2 regions of the Chryseobacterium sp. 14P4.3.2 genome follow, and region 1 is predicted to be linked to the other one. Evidence: riboswitches for the same ligand, from Rfam matches in the RefSeq annotation. Region 1 holds a riboswitch; the other holds the start of a gene.
The links. Region 1 has a riboswitch for S-adenosylmethionine ahead of AC27VX_RS03480 (alpha/beta fold hydrolase). Riboswitches for the same ligand answer to the same signal wherever they lie in the genome.

Region 1 (7,014 bases):
ACCCTTAGGATTTGTTTCAAAGAGATATACTTTTCAGAAAGATGCTGCACTGGCTTCCTATCCATCTTTCATTCACCTCAGAAAATATGAGCTGATGGCGCTGCAAAGCGAATTTTTGATGGGTGGAATCAAAAGAATCCGAAAATTGGGTCATACCATGGAGTTTGAGCAGATCAAAGACTATGTTCCCGGAGATGATATCCGTACAATCAACTGGAAAGCAACTTCTAAAGCGAACAGATTAATGGTCAACCAATTCCAGGATGAGAGATCACAACGTATTTTTATCCTGATTGATAAAGGGCGAACCATGAAAATGCCTTTCAATGGATTAAGCCTTCTGGATTACTCCATCAATGCTGCTATGGCATTATCACATATTATCCTTCGCAAAGGAGACCGTGCAGGCATGATGACATTTTCAAAAAAAGCAGAAAATAAAATTGCAGCTGATAACAAATCCGGGCAGCTGAAAAAAATATCAGAAGCCCTGTATAATATTAAGACCGATTTTTTTGAAAGTGATTTTAACCGTTTGTATCAGGATGTAAAATATTCTATCAATCAGAGAAGCTTAATTCTTCTTTTTACAAATTTCGAAACACTGGACGGGCTGAACCGACAGCTTAAATACCTTCGTGGGATTGCTAAAAACCATTTGCTGGTAGTGGTATTTTTCAAAAATTCTGAATTGCAGACCCTGACCAGTAATAATCCTGAAAATATGCAGGAAATATATGACGAGATTGTGGCTGAAAAATTCGAATTTGAAAAGAAACTGATCATTCAGGAACTTCGTAAATATGGAATTTACACTGTATATACACTTCCTGAAAACTTGAATATTGACGTTATCAATAAATATTTGGAGATAAAAGCGAGAGGAATTTTATAACTTTGCGAAGTAAATAATCAATTTATATTTTGACACTACTTGGTGTCTTAATGTTTTTAATCTATTGAATAATGAAAATAACACTTAACAGAATAAACGACGACTTTTTATTTGAATGTACCAATGCTCAGGGAAACTCTATCCTTCTGGATAACACTTCTCAACCGGGAGCAAAAGGAGTTTCTCCAATGGAAAGTGTTTTGATGGCAGTAGCAGGATGCAGCGGGATTGACGTAGTCTCTATTTTAAAGAAACAGCGCCAGGACATTAAAGGCTTTCAGGCAGAAGTAGAAGGAGAGAGAATTCAGGTAGATGATGCAAAACCTTTTAAATCCATTAAAGTTAAATTTCTTTTAGAAGGGGAAGTAGATCCTAAAAAAGCGTTGAAGGCTGCCGAACTGTCTTTTGAAAAATATTGTTCCGTATCAAAAACCTTAGAACCGAATGTTGAAATCGGGTATGAAGTATATGTGAATGGAGAAAAAATTTAATCTCTTATTTTAAAAAATAGAAAAACCGGATATTTTATCCGGTTTTTTATTATCACCACTCATCTTAAAAATTGAGTTTTGGTTTTATCAGTTTTGCTACAGTAGCAGTCCATCCCGTTTGGTGGGAAGCTCCTACACCCCGTCCGTTATCTCCATGGAAATATTCAAAGAAAGTAATATAATCTCTGAAATGCTCATCGTAATTAAACTTTGGATTTCCACCATTAAAAGCCCGTTGCCCATGTTCATCTTTTAAAAATATAGAGCAAAGCCTTTTACTTATGTTTTGAGCAACCTCATCCAGGTTTCTCTTATCGCCGCTTCCGGTTGGAAGTTCTACCTTTAAGCTGTTTCCATAATAATAATGGAAGCGCTGCAAACTTTCTACAATCAGGAAATTGATAGGAAACCAGATCGGGCCACGCCAGTTACTGTTTCCTCCAAACATCCTGCTGTCACTCTCTGCAGGAGTATAGTACACTACATTTTCAGCCCCATGAACAGAGAATATGAAGGGATTTTCTTCATATACTTTAGACATAGCCCGGATTCCATAAGTACTTAAAAACTCTTTTTCATCAAGCATTCTGGTGAGAACCTTAGTCAGTCTGTTTTTTCGAAGGATACTCATCAGATGCTTTCTGCCTTGCCCCTCCTCATCCCAATGAGAAACAAGCTTGGTAAGCTCCGGTTTATTTTTTAAGATCCATTCCATTCGGGTTTTGAAATTAGGCATCTTTTCCAGTAATCTGTGATCTACAATCTCTACTGCGAATAAGGGAATTAAACCGACAATACTTCGTAATTTCAAAGAAACACTGTCGCCATTTCCAAGCTGCAGAACATCATAAAAGAATCCGTCCTCCTCGTTCCATAAACCTTTTGTTCCTTCTCCCAGATTTTCCATCGCTTCAGCGATATAAAGATAATGTTCAAAAAATTTGATCGCCATATCTTCGTATACCTGGTAATATTGAGCCAGTTCCATCGCAATTCGCATCATATTTAATGCATACATTGCCATCCAGCTTGTTCCGTCAGCCTGTTCAAGATGCTGTCCGTCTTTTAACTCCATGTTCCGGTCAAAAGCACCGATGTTATCAAGCCCGAGGAAACCGCCTCCGAAAATATTTTTACCGTTCTTATCCTTACGATTCACCCACCAGGTAAAATTAAGAAGAAGCTTCTGGAAAACTTTCTCTAAGAATAATAAATCAGGTTTACCATTGTTTTTTTCATCAATTTTAAAAACACGGAAGCAGGACCATGCATGTACCGGAGGATTCACATCACTCATATTCCATTCATACGCCGGCAGCTGTCCGTTAGGATGCATATACCATTCTTTAGTCAGTAATAAAAGCTGCCCTTTGGCAAACTCTGCATCAATGATAGAAAAAGGAACACAGTGAAATGCCAGGTCCCACGTAGCATACCAGGGATATTCCCATTTGTCAGGCATGGAAATAATATCCTTATTGTGAAGATGATTCCATTCCGTATTTCTTACATAGTCATTAAAATTCCTTGGAGCCTCAAAATTTGGATCCCCTTTCAGCCACTTTCCGACATTATAGTGATAGAATTGTTTATTCCAAAGAAGTCCGGCAAAAGCCTGTCTTTGTACATTCTTCTCATCTTCGTTTACAGTATCATACTGAACCTCGGTGTAAAAATCTTCAGCTTCCGTTTTTCTGATCTCGAAGATTTCATCAAACCCAGCAAAAGGTTCATTTGTTTCGACTGGACATAATCTGAATTCAAAAACTTTAGACTGGCCTGCCTCAATCATTTCATCAATCAGAAAAGAAGCTTTACTTCCTCTTTTTTCCGGATTTACCGTATTGGTCTGATGAATAAGAAAATTATTGATTCCATCTTTGAAATAACTATTTTCAGCCAAAGGAGCTCCATAAAGCTTTGAAGTATTGGTCTCATTCTCACAAAATACACTTTGTGCATTTCCATTTTTCGAGTATATTTTTTTGATTGAAATACTGTCATGCCCAATATTAATGCTTCCGTCATGAGAATCCGCATTCAGTGCTCCCTTATAAGTATTGTAGCCCCATTTCCAGTTATTTCTGAACCAGGCGGTCGGTATTACGACAATGGGTGCATCATGCTGGCTTCTGTTGCAGATAGTAACTCTGGCCAGAATATCGTTGTGATCTGCTTTACAGTATTCAATAAAAATATCAAAATACTCATCATTATCAAAAATTCCTGTGTCAAAAATCTCATACTCCGGGTCTTTCTTGCCACGCCTTCCATTTTCTGTAACAAGATCATCATAAGGAAACTCTCCGATAGGGTACTTGTACACCATTTTCATATAGCTATGAGTGGGAGTGTTATCCAGATAATAAAAAATCTCCTTAATATCTTCACCATGATTCCCCTGTGGATTGCTCAATCCAAAGAAGCGTTCTTTTACAATTTTGTCCCTCTTATTCCAGAATGAAAAAGCAAAGCAGAAAAGCTGTTTAACATCAGAAATTCCTGCAATACCTTCCTCGCCCCATCGGTAAGCGTAGCTCTCCGCATTATTGTGATTGGTATGGTTCCATGCATTTCCGTTGGTACTGTAGTCTTCACGTACATTGCCCCATTGCCGGTTGCTTACATAAGGTCCCCAGTTTTTCCATTTGGTATCTTGTAATCTTTCCTTTTCGGCAGTCATATATCATCATTTTTCCATACGAAGTTAGTTTTTTTGAAAAATAATTCCAATTCCTTTTATCTGAATAATTATTAATATTGCTTTGAAACACTTGTGTTTAAAGGCTTTTAAAAATATTAAATTATTTTTTTTTTGAAATTAAAAGAAAATAGCTACCTTTGCACCATTCGTTCATTCAAATATTGAAAATGTTATCAAGAAAGGTTGAGGGATTAGACCCTATGAAACCTTAGCAACCCTTTGTGCAAGCAAAGAAGGTGCTACGTTCTACCAAATAATTTTGGACAGATAACTTACTGAAGTTCTTTTCAGCCATTTCCTGTGGCATTTTCAATTGTATTAAAATAATAGAATTGAAAACAGAACTAAACTACATTAATCTTTCGTATCAAACGAATTCCAAAAAGGAATATCATATCTCGTTAAGCTATCAGCTTTTCGGGAAAGACCCGTTTACAGCTCCCATCATCCTGATCAATCATGCCCTTACCGGAAACTCTGCAGTTTCAGGTGAAAAAGGCTGGTGGCAGCAGTTGGTAGGCGAAAACCAGATCGTTGATACCAATAAATACACAGTTCTTTGTTTTAATATACCCGGAAACGGTTACGATAACTTTTTAATTGAAGATTATGAAGATTTCACCCCTTCAGATATAGCCGGTCTATTTCTGAAAGGTCTTGAAGCTTTACAGATCAAAAACTTATATGCCATTATTGGAGGCTCTCTGGGAGGAGGTATTGCATGGGAAATGCTTGCAAAACAACCTGCACTTGCAGAGATTTTTATCCCTATAGCTTGTGATTACAGAACTCACGACTGGCTTCATGCCCAATGTATGGTTCAGAAATTTTTATTGAATGATAAAGATGAACCTTTACAAAAGGCAAGAATCCATGCCATGTTATGCTACAGAACTCCACAATCGCTCAATGATAGATTTCAAAATAAATACAATCAGGAGAAACAGCGCTTAGAATCCGAAGACTGGCTGGTTTATCACGGTAATGCGCTAAACGAAAGATTTAGTTTAAAAGCATACTGGCTGATGAATCATCTTTTGATGAATATTAACGCAAATGAAGCCGCTCTGGAGAAGATAGAAGCACGAATGCACATGATCTCCGTAGATACAGACTTATTCTTTCCAGCCTCTGAAATCCGAATGTGCTTTGAAAAGCTGAAAGAGAAAAATAAGAATGTCTCTTATCATGAGATCCAATCAATACACGGGCACGATGCCTTCCTAATGGAATATCAACAATTAAATAATATCATAAAAAACATTTTATACAGTAATGAAAAAGGTTAACGAAATAAAGTTTTTAAAGAACAGATCAATCATCAAATTTGAAGGAGAAGATTTCTTAGGTGAAATCGGAATTGACGGGCGTATTTTTAAAGCGCTTACTTTAGCGCGTATCAGTGTAGGAGTAATTTCCCAGCAAGCGATAGAAAACGGAATCTCAATATTGGTTCAGGAAGTGGATGCGGAAAAAGCAGTAGCTTGTCTTATTGACGAATTCGAATCAGAAAGAAAATCAGGAAAAGTATCACAGATTTATAGCATCAACAATGTTTCTGTAATAGGTTTCGTCGCAGAAGATTTTAATAAAGTTCTTGCAGAATTGGCCAGAAATAATGTCTTTCCGTTGCTGTTAAACCAGATAGCAGGGGAAAACAGAGTCAATATAGTTGTTACCTCTTCACAAGATGAAAAAACTAAAAATATTATAGAATCTGAAATTTTCAAAAAGCCTAAAACCGTTCATTTGGCTATTATTGGCCATGGAAATGTAGGGAAAACTTTGATCAATCAGGTATTAGAATCTTCTGATGAGATCAAAAGACGTAAAAATATAGACCTTAAGGTAGTGGCTGTAGCTAACTCCAGAAAAATAGCATTCAACAAAAAAGGATTTGAATCTAACTGGAGTGATGAGGTGCTTACAGCAGAACATCCGTCAAAAGTTGAAGAGCTGATTAATTTCTCCAACGAAAATCAACTGGAAAACCTGATCGTTGTTGACAATACAGCAAGTAAAGATTTTGTCAAAAACTACCATACGCTGGCAGAAAACGGCTTTGACCTTGTTTCTTCCAATAAAATTTTCAATACACTGCCTATCGAAGAATACCGCAAGTTGAGATATACTTTGAATAAAAAGAACAGACGTTACCTCTATGAAACCAATGTAGGAGCAGGTCTTCCATTAATTGATACAATCAAATTATTACACCTTTCAGGAGAAAATATTACAAGAATTAAAGGAGTTTTCTCCGGAACATTGAGCTATGTTTTCAATAATTTTTCTTTGAGAAACGATAAATTTTCAACCATTATCAATGAAGCGTTAGAAAAAGGCTATACCGAACCGGATCCAAGAGAAGATTTATCAGGAAATGATGTGGCAAGAAAATTATTGATCCTGGCAAGAGAATTAGACTTAATCAATGAATTCTCAGATATTAATATCCAGAACCTTGTTCCTGAAAGCTTACTTGAAGTTTCAAAATCAGAGTTCCTTACAAGGCTGGAAGAATTAGACGAAGAATATCAAAAAATCAAAGAAAATCAGGAGCCGGGTCATGTATTGAGATATGTAGGTGATTTGCATGGTGATCTTCAGAAAGAGAAAGGAGAATTGGATGTAAAATTGATTTCTGTTCCTGCAACTTCAGCATTAGGACAATTGAAAGGTTCAGATTCCATCTTTGAAATTTATACAGAAAGCTACGGTGAAAACCCAATCGTTATCATGGGAGCCGGAGCTGGAGCACTGGTAACAGCAAGAGGTGTTTTTGGAGATATTTTAAGACTAAGTGAAACGAAATAATATTAAGGCAACAGTATAATAATGTAGCAGTTTACCAATGATGATCATTCTAAGCAAAAGCGAAGAATCTCATGGTTAGACTGCTGCATTGGTCAATTAATTAAAACTAT
Region 2 (7,014 bases), 160 kb from region 1:
TCAGATAGCTGAACTGGTAAAAACTCGCCAGATTCAGATAACAGAAAGCGCGTAATGCTTTTGCCTGGCCTTTTACCTGATCCTTTTTATCCTGGCTTCCTTCCGTACCGTCGATTCTTGCAATCACATTATTCATATTATTAATTGTGGAATACAGCATTGTCCAGATGAATAGCGGTCGGCTCGCCGTACTGTTCACCATTTCTGTAAAAGCATAGGTAGAAGCAAATCCATATTTGTTGGTCAATACCGCTACATCACTTCCCATGGCATCACTTGCTCTTAAAACAGTTGAATAACCAATGTTAGCATAGGTAGTTCCGTCGTTATTAAATTTTGCCCAGGTACCGTTCACTACTGTTTCAGCACTTTCTGCTGTTTTAAAAACTTCTACACTGTTAGCCTGATCAGTTGGAGCAGTATCCAAATCATTTTCACAACTTGTAAGCGACCATAATCCGACAAGAGCAAATGATAAATATTTTAATTGTTTCATTGTTTCAATTTTAAAAGTTAAAGAGTTGCCTGAAGACCGAAAGTGATCGTTCTCATTGCAGGATATCTGTAATAAGTAGTTCCGTCCAGTGCCTGCTCAGGATCCATTCCTTTATGTTTATAGAAAGTCAGAAGATTTTCCGCCTGAATATAAATTCTGAACTTTTTAAGTCCTATTTTTTCAAAATAATCACCAGGAAGCGTATATCCTAAGCTTACATTTTTAAGTCTTGCATACGTTCCTGAGTATAAGAATCTCGAAGATGTTGACGTCCAGTTATTCGTTGTTGTGCTCAATCCCGGCACATCTGTATTAGGATTTTCCGGTGTCCACCTGTTCAGCATTTCTGCACTCCATGCACGTCCTCCGGCACCTCCGTTATGCATGATTGAAGTATAATCGGTATCGAGAATCTTCCCTCCTATTTTAAATGTCAGTAACCCTGAAAAATCAATATTCTTATAAGTGATACTAGTACTGATTCCCCCAGTCAGCTTAGGCAGCGCAGAACCCTGTATTATTTTTGTTGCTTTTGAATACTCTGATGTTGTTCCTTCCACAGAATTTCCGTTAGCATCTGTAGAAATCGTTTTCCATAGAGGCTTTCCGTTGCTAGGATCTACTCCTGCCCATTCCGGAATAAAGAAATCATATACAGAACCACCTTCGCGTAAAAGTTTAGTTCCTACAACAAGAGATCCTGCCGGTAACTTGGTCACTTTATTATTTAAAGTACTTAGGTTAATATCTACATTCCACTGGAAATTATCATTCCTGATCGGGGTAGTAAATAACGAGAACTCGAATCCGGAATTTTTAATTGTCCCAATATTTGCCGGATAATCGCTGATCCCCAATGATGGTGCAACAGGCATATTAAACAACAGATCCTGGCTTTTTCGCTCGAAGTATTCAATATTTCCTTTAACTCTGTTATTCAGAACGGCAAACTCTAACCCTACATTTAAATTAAGGTTGGTTTCCCACTTCACGTTCTTTGTAGATGTTTTCTCCAGAGTTGTTCCCGGTTCTCCTCCAAGGCTGATGAACCTGTACAGTTCCTGATAGGCATAATACAGAGGCTGCCCATTCGGACGCAGTAACTTATCATTCCCCTGACCACCGTAACTTGCACGTAATGTCAACTGATTGAAGGTGTTCAGGTTTTTGATAAATTCTTCATTTGAGATCTTCCATGAACCTCCAACAGACCAGAACCTCCCCCATCTGTTATCCGGCGAGAATCTCGAAGAACTGTCCGCCCTTCCGGAAGCAGATAGGAAATAGGTATTGTTATAGTCATACTCTACTTTTCCAAGGAAACTCAATAAACTTAATTTATTACTGTTTCCACTGAAACTTCCCAATAAAGAAGCCGCATCCGGCTCATAATAGTAAGGCAGAGAAAACTGGCTTCTGGTACCGGATATGGTCTGGTAATCGTATTTGTAGAACTCATGTCCTGCCAAAGCATTCACATGGTGTTTTCCAAATTTTTTATCAAAAGTCAGAATATTACTCGTTGTATAAGAAAGTGTTCTGCTATTGGTTCTCGTTACCGAGCCTCCGATCTCAGCTCCCTGTCCAAGAAGCGGGTTTGAGTAATAATGTCCATTATAATTAACCAGATCAACAGAAAAACTGGTCTTGAACTTTAGCTCAGGTAAGAATGTAAAATCAAGGAATCCTTTACCAGAAAAATTATCTTCCTGATTTTCGTTTTTATCCAACGGTAAAGTTGCTGCAGCATTCTGATTCTGAAGAGCATTGGTTGGTCTGTATTTTCCAAAATCATAAATTCTGTTTCCCGCTGCATCTACAACATATGACCCATCTGCATTTCTTTCATAATAAGGATAGAATGAAGGAATGAACCGTGCCGCATTGATAATATTACTTGCCTTGGAATCTGAAGAGGTAGGAGCCTGCTGAACACTGTTTGTGTAACTTAAGTTCACCCCAACATTCAGCCATTTTTTCACTTCAGAATTAATCTTTAATCTTGTATTATACCTTTTAAATCCTGATTCAATGGCCATTCCTTTATCATCCAGATATCCGAGGGAAAAGAAATAATTGCTTTTTTCACTTCCACCGCTAATATCCAGATCTACCTGGTTTCTGGAAGCTACTCTTTGCAGGATATCTCTCCAGTTATCATTCCATAGAGGTGATGCTCCCGGCAAAAGTTTCCCGTCCATCCCTACCGGTTTCGGATAACTTGCTCCGTAAGGGTTAATCCCAAGGGTTGAAACAAGATTATCAGTTGCCATCTGGCCGGCCTGCTGTGAAGATATTTTACCGGATTGATATCCGTTTCTCAAAGCTTCCCAGTATAATTGAAAATACTGATCCGTATTCACCTGCTCATAATCTTTTACTGCTCTTCCGGAGAACCCCTGGCTTATATTAAAGTTAATTTTAGCTTCGCCTTTTTTCCCGGATTTCGTAGTAATGATAATGATTCCGTTTGCTCCTCTGGATCCGTACAAAGCACTTGCTGTAGCATCTTTTAAAACACTTATGGATTCAATATCACTTGGACTTATAGAGTTTAGGTTTCCATCAAAAGGAATTCCATCCACTACATAAAGTGGATCACTGGAAGCACTGATTGATCCAATTCCTCTGATTCTGATTGTAGAAATAGCCCCTGGCTGCCCTGAAGCGCTTGTTGCCTGAACCCCCGCTACCTGTCCTTCCAGAGCTTTGGTAATATTGGTTACAGGTCTATTGTTAATTTTATCACTGGAAATAGTTGCTACTGAACCTGTATAGCTGTTTCTTTTAGCCTTTCCGTATGCTACTACCACTACTTCATCAATCTCCTTTTCACGGAGCGTATCTTTTTTCAACCTGGAAGTCTGCCCGCTTACACTTGCAATTCCTAAGAAAAATACAGCTACTGGCGGTATCCAAATTTTAGAATTAAATAAAGTTTTATTAATCATAATCAATTTTGTTTATCAAATATTAAAAATCAACCCCTTGCAGAAAAGACAGCAAAGGGCATCGATAAATACGATAAACCAAATGCTTATTTTTCCTTTATAGGCTGAATGTAACACCTTACGTATAGCAGGTTGTCAAGATTTCGCAGGGTCAGTTCCCTCCATCTTTCTTTATAAGCCGATCGAAATATGGTTGCAAAGCTATAAACTTTTAGTCTACAAAACAAGTAGACTTATTAAATTTTCATGATAATTTTTCAAAAATTAACATAAGATTTTATAAAACTCACTAAAACAGAACATTTACCGAATTATGATTTTAATAAATATGATAAATATCATTATTAATAATTCAAGAAATAAAAATGAAGCTTATAAGAAATTTTTAATCTTTAATTGAAAAAACTTTTTAATTTTATAGAATGAAAGTTTTAATTATAAATGGACCTAATCTTAATCTTTTAGGAACCAGAGAACCGGAAATCTACGGAACAGTTTCTATGGAAAGCTACTTGGAAAATCTAAAATCAGAATTTCCTTCTCATGAATTGAAATATTATCAATCCAATATTGAGGGCGAGCTTATCAACAGGCTTCAGGAAGATGATTTTGACGCGGTTGTTATCAATCCCGGTGCTTTCACTCATTATTCATATGCTATAGCAGATTGTTTAAAGAATATTCAAAAGCGTAAAGTAGAAGTTCACATCAGTAATATTTACAAAAGAGAAGAATTCAGACAGAAATCTGTTACGGCAGCCTGCACAGATTCTGTATTATCAGGATTTGGAATGGATGGGTACAGGCTGGCTTTATTAAGTCTGCAATAATTTATAGAGTTCATTTTAGCAAGAGTCTACTCAGATATTTATGTATCAGTAATACAATAATCCATGAAAGTAAAAGATGAAATTTTCTGTAATTCTGTCGGCGTCTATTCTAATCAATTAACAAAAAGAAAATCCTATGTTATTCAGAAAATAAATGATGAGAATATTAGGGTTTTTAATGATGAAAATAAATTGAAGTGGTATTCAAAATACTACTTTAGTCTTAATAAAGAACCTGAAATTCTTTCTATCCATATTGATGACAAGATAGACAACGCTGAATCTGATGAGATAGAAGTAACCATAGAGTTCACAGATAAAGAAAAATATTGGTTGACTTTTACCACTCCGAAATATGTAGATGAGATCCTGGACAATGATTATTATTTCTCCGCCAGCCATTTTATCATCATCAAAAATCTGAGTGAAGAATCAATCAAATCAACAATAAAAAAACTGGATGACCAGAACAAACTGATTGAACATTGCCAGAAATATTAAAAAAGCCTCATCAGTGATGAGGCTTTTGTATGTATTATAAGGAATTTTATTAAGTAGTCTGTTCCTGCAATTGAGGTCCTGAAGCGATCAATTTTCTTCCTGCCTCAGTATCACAGTACTGCTCAAAGTTCTTGATATATCTTGAAGCCAGATCTCTGGCTTTTTCTTCCCACTCTGAAGCTGTCTCATAAGTATCTCTAGGATCTAAAATACCTGCAGAAACGTTTGGAAGTTCAGTAGGAATTTCAAGATTCATAATCGGAACCTGAGTTTTAGGAGCATTATCAATAGAACCATCAATGATTGCATCAATAATTGCTCTTGTATCTTTCAGAGAAATTCTCTTACCCGTTCCGTTCCAACCTGTATTTACTAAATATGCTTTAGCTCCGTGCTCCTGCATTTTACCGATCAATGTTTTAGAATACATTGTTGGGTGTAGTGTAAGGAAAGCTTCCCCAAATGCAGGTGAGAAAGATGGCTGAGGTTCAGTAATCCCTCTTTCAGTACCCGCTAATTTAGACGTATAGCCACAAAGGAAGTGATACTGTGCCTGATCTTCATTAAGGATAGAAACCGGAGGAAGTACTCCGAATGCATCTGCTGAAAGGTAAACAATCTTCTTAGCATGACCTGCTTTAGAAGGCAGTACAATTTTATTGATATGATAAATAGGATAAGAAACCCTTGTATTTTCCGTGATTGAACCGTCTGTATAATCTGCTACTCCATTGTTAACAACAACGTTTTCAAGAAGTGCATCTCTTTTGATGGCTCTGAAGATATCCGGTTCTTTTTCTTCTGATAAATCAATTACTTTAGCGTAGCATCCTCCTTCATAGTTGAATACTCCGTTATTATCCCATCCGTGTTCGTCATCACCGATAAGGTATCTTTTAGGATCTGCAGATAAAGTAGTTTTTCCTGTTCCGGAAAGACCAAAGAATAAAGCTACATCTCCTTTTTCTCCAACGTTTGCAGAGCAGTGCATTGAGGCCATACCTTTTAACGGAAGGTAATAGTTCATCATTGCAAACATTCCTTTCTTCATTTCGCCTCCATACCAGGTACCACCAATAATCTGTAGTTTTTCAGTAAGGTTAAACATGATAAAGTTTTCGGAATTCAACCCCTGAGCTTCCCAGTTCGGGTTGATAGTTTTAGACCCGTTGATTACTGTGAAATCCGGCTCACCAAAGTTTTCAAGCTCATAATGAGAAGGGCGAATAAACATATTAGTCACAAAATGTGCCTGCCATGCTACTTCAACAATAAATCTTACTTTAAGTCTTGTATCTGCATTGGTTCCACAGAAAGCATCTACAACATAAATTTTCTTAGCTTCAGCAAGCTGATTCAGCACTAGTTCTTTACAAGACCCGAAAATTTCCGCTGTGGTAGGTAAGTTTACTTTACCATCCCAGAAAATTGTATCTCTTGTAACATCATCCTGAACAATATATCTGTCTTTAGGTGAACGACCTGTGAAAATTCCTGTTTTTACTGATACCGCGCCAGATTCTGTAAGCTCAGCTTTCTCAAATCCTTGATTTTCAGGAGAAACTTCAGCCTGGTACAATTCTTCGTAAGAAGGGTTATACACTACTTCATAGTTTCCTTTAATCCCTAATTTCTCTAAATCCTGGATGATTTTAGTGTTTTTCATTTTACTTATATTTTCTATTTCTTTATTGACTTCAACAAAAATAATATTAATTATTTGTTAAAGGTGGTTTAAATATACTGATATAAGTCAGAATGACAAATAAAAAAACAGGGTTGTAAAATATTGATTATAAATCAATTATATTTTTCCATTCAAAAATAGTTGCAAAACCTTTCTCCAAAAAATAGTCTTTATAGCCCCCAAATTTGGCACTCATTACAAAATCGCCACCCCATGCACCCAAACTTTTGACAAAAGACGGGCAATCAGAGAATACCTTTTCTTTAACTGTGGAAATATCAAGAAAATCAGCAATTTTTCGCTCATGAATCAAAATTAATTCAGAAAAACTTTCCAATTCATTGCATAACAAAATTTTCTTTGTGATATCTGAAAATTCAGCAATCAATTCCGGAGACTTCTTTTTTGACTTGTAAAAGTTAATTCCTTCTCTGCTATCCTGCTTCTGATTTAAATGAATAAAAATCAGTTCATTTTTAAAGGAAGGGTTAAAATCTATCTTCTCGTATTTTATTTCAGGTTTATTACGGAAAAGCACTGCTGATTTTT

Region 2: linked by a shared signal. The riboswitch ahead of AC27VX_RS02630 (SusC/RagA family TonB-linked outer membrane protein) and the one ahead of AC27VX_RS03480 (alpha/beta fold hydrolase) in region 1 are both predicted to bind S-adenosylmethionine.

Annotation. Positions count from the first base shown of each region.
Region 1 covers NZ_JBYOKO010000001.1:740,098-747,111, forward strand. Annotated here, with positions in the region: gene AC27VX_RS03465 (DUF58 domain-containing protein) at 1-895, shown strand, start outside; gene AC27VX_RS03470 (OsmC family protein) at 967-1,386, shown strand; gene AC27VX_RS03475 (MGH1-like glycoside hydrolase domain-containing protein) at 1,451-4,069, opposite strand; SAM riboswitch class I at 4,258-4,364, shown strand; gene AC27VX_RS03480 (alpha/beta fold hydrolase) at 4,423-5,379, shown strand; gene AC27VX_RS03485 (ACT domain-containing protein) at 5,366-6,904, shown strand.
Region 2 covers NZ_JBYOKO010000001.1:578,176-585,189, reverse strand. Annotated here, with positions in the region: gene AC27VX_RS02635 (RagB/SusD family nutrient uptake outer membrane protein) at 1-496, opposite strand, end outside; gene AC27VX_RS02630 (SusC/RagA family TonB-linked outer membrane protein) at 514-3,447, opposite strand; SAM riboswitch class I at 3,531-3,627, opposite strand; gene AC27VX_RS02625 (type II 3-dehydroquinate dehydratase) at 3,870-4,277, shown strand; gene AC27VX_RS02620 (hypothetical protein) at 4,341-4,778, shown strand; gene pckA (phosphoenolpyruvate carboxykinase (ATP)) at 4,828-6,444, opposite strand; gene AC27VX_RS02610 (GYDIA family GHMP kinase) at 6,572-7,014, opposite strand, start outside.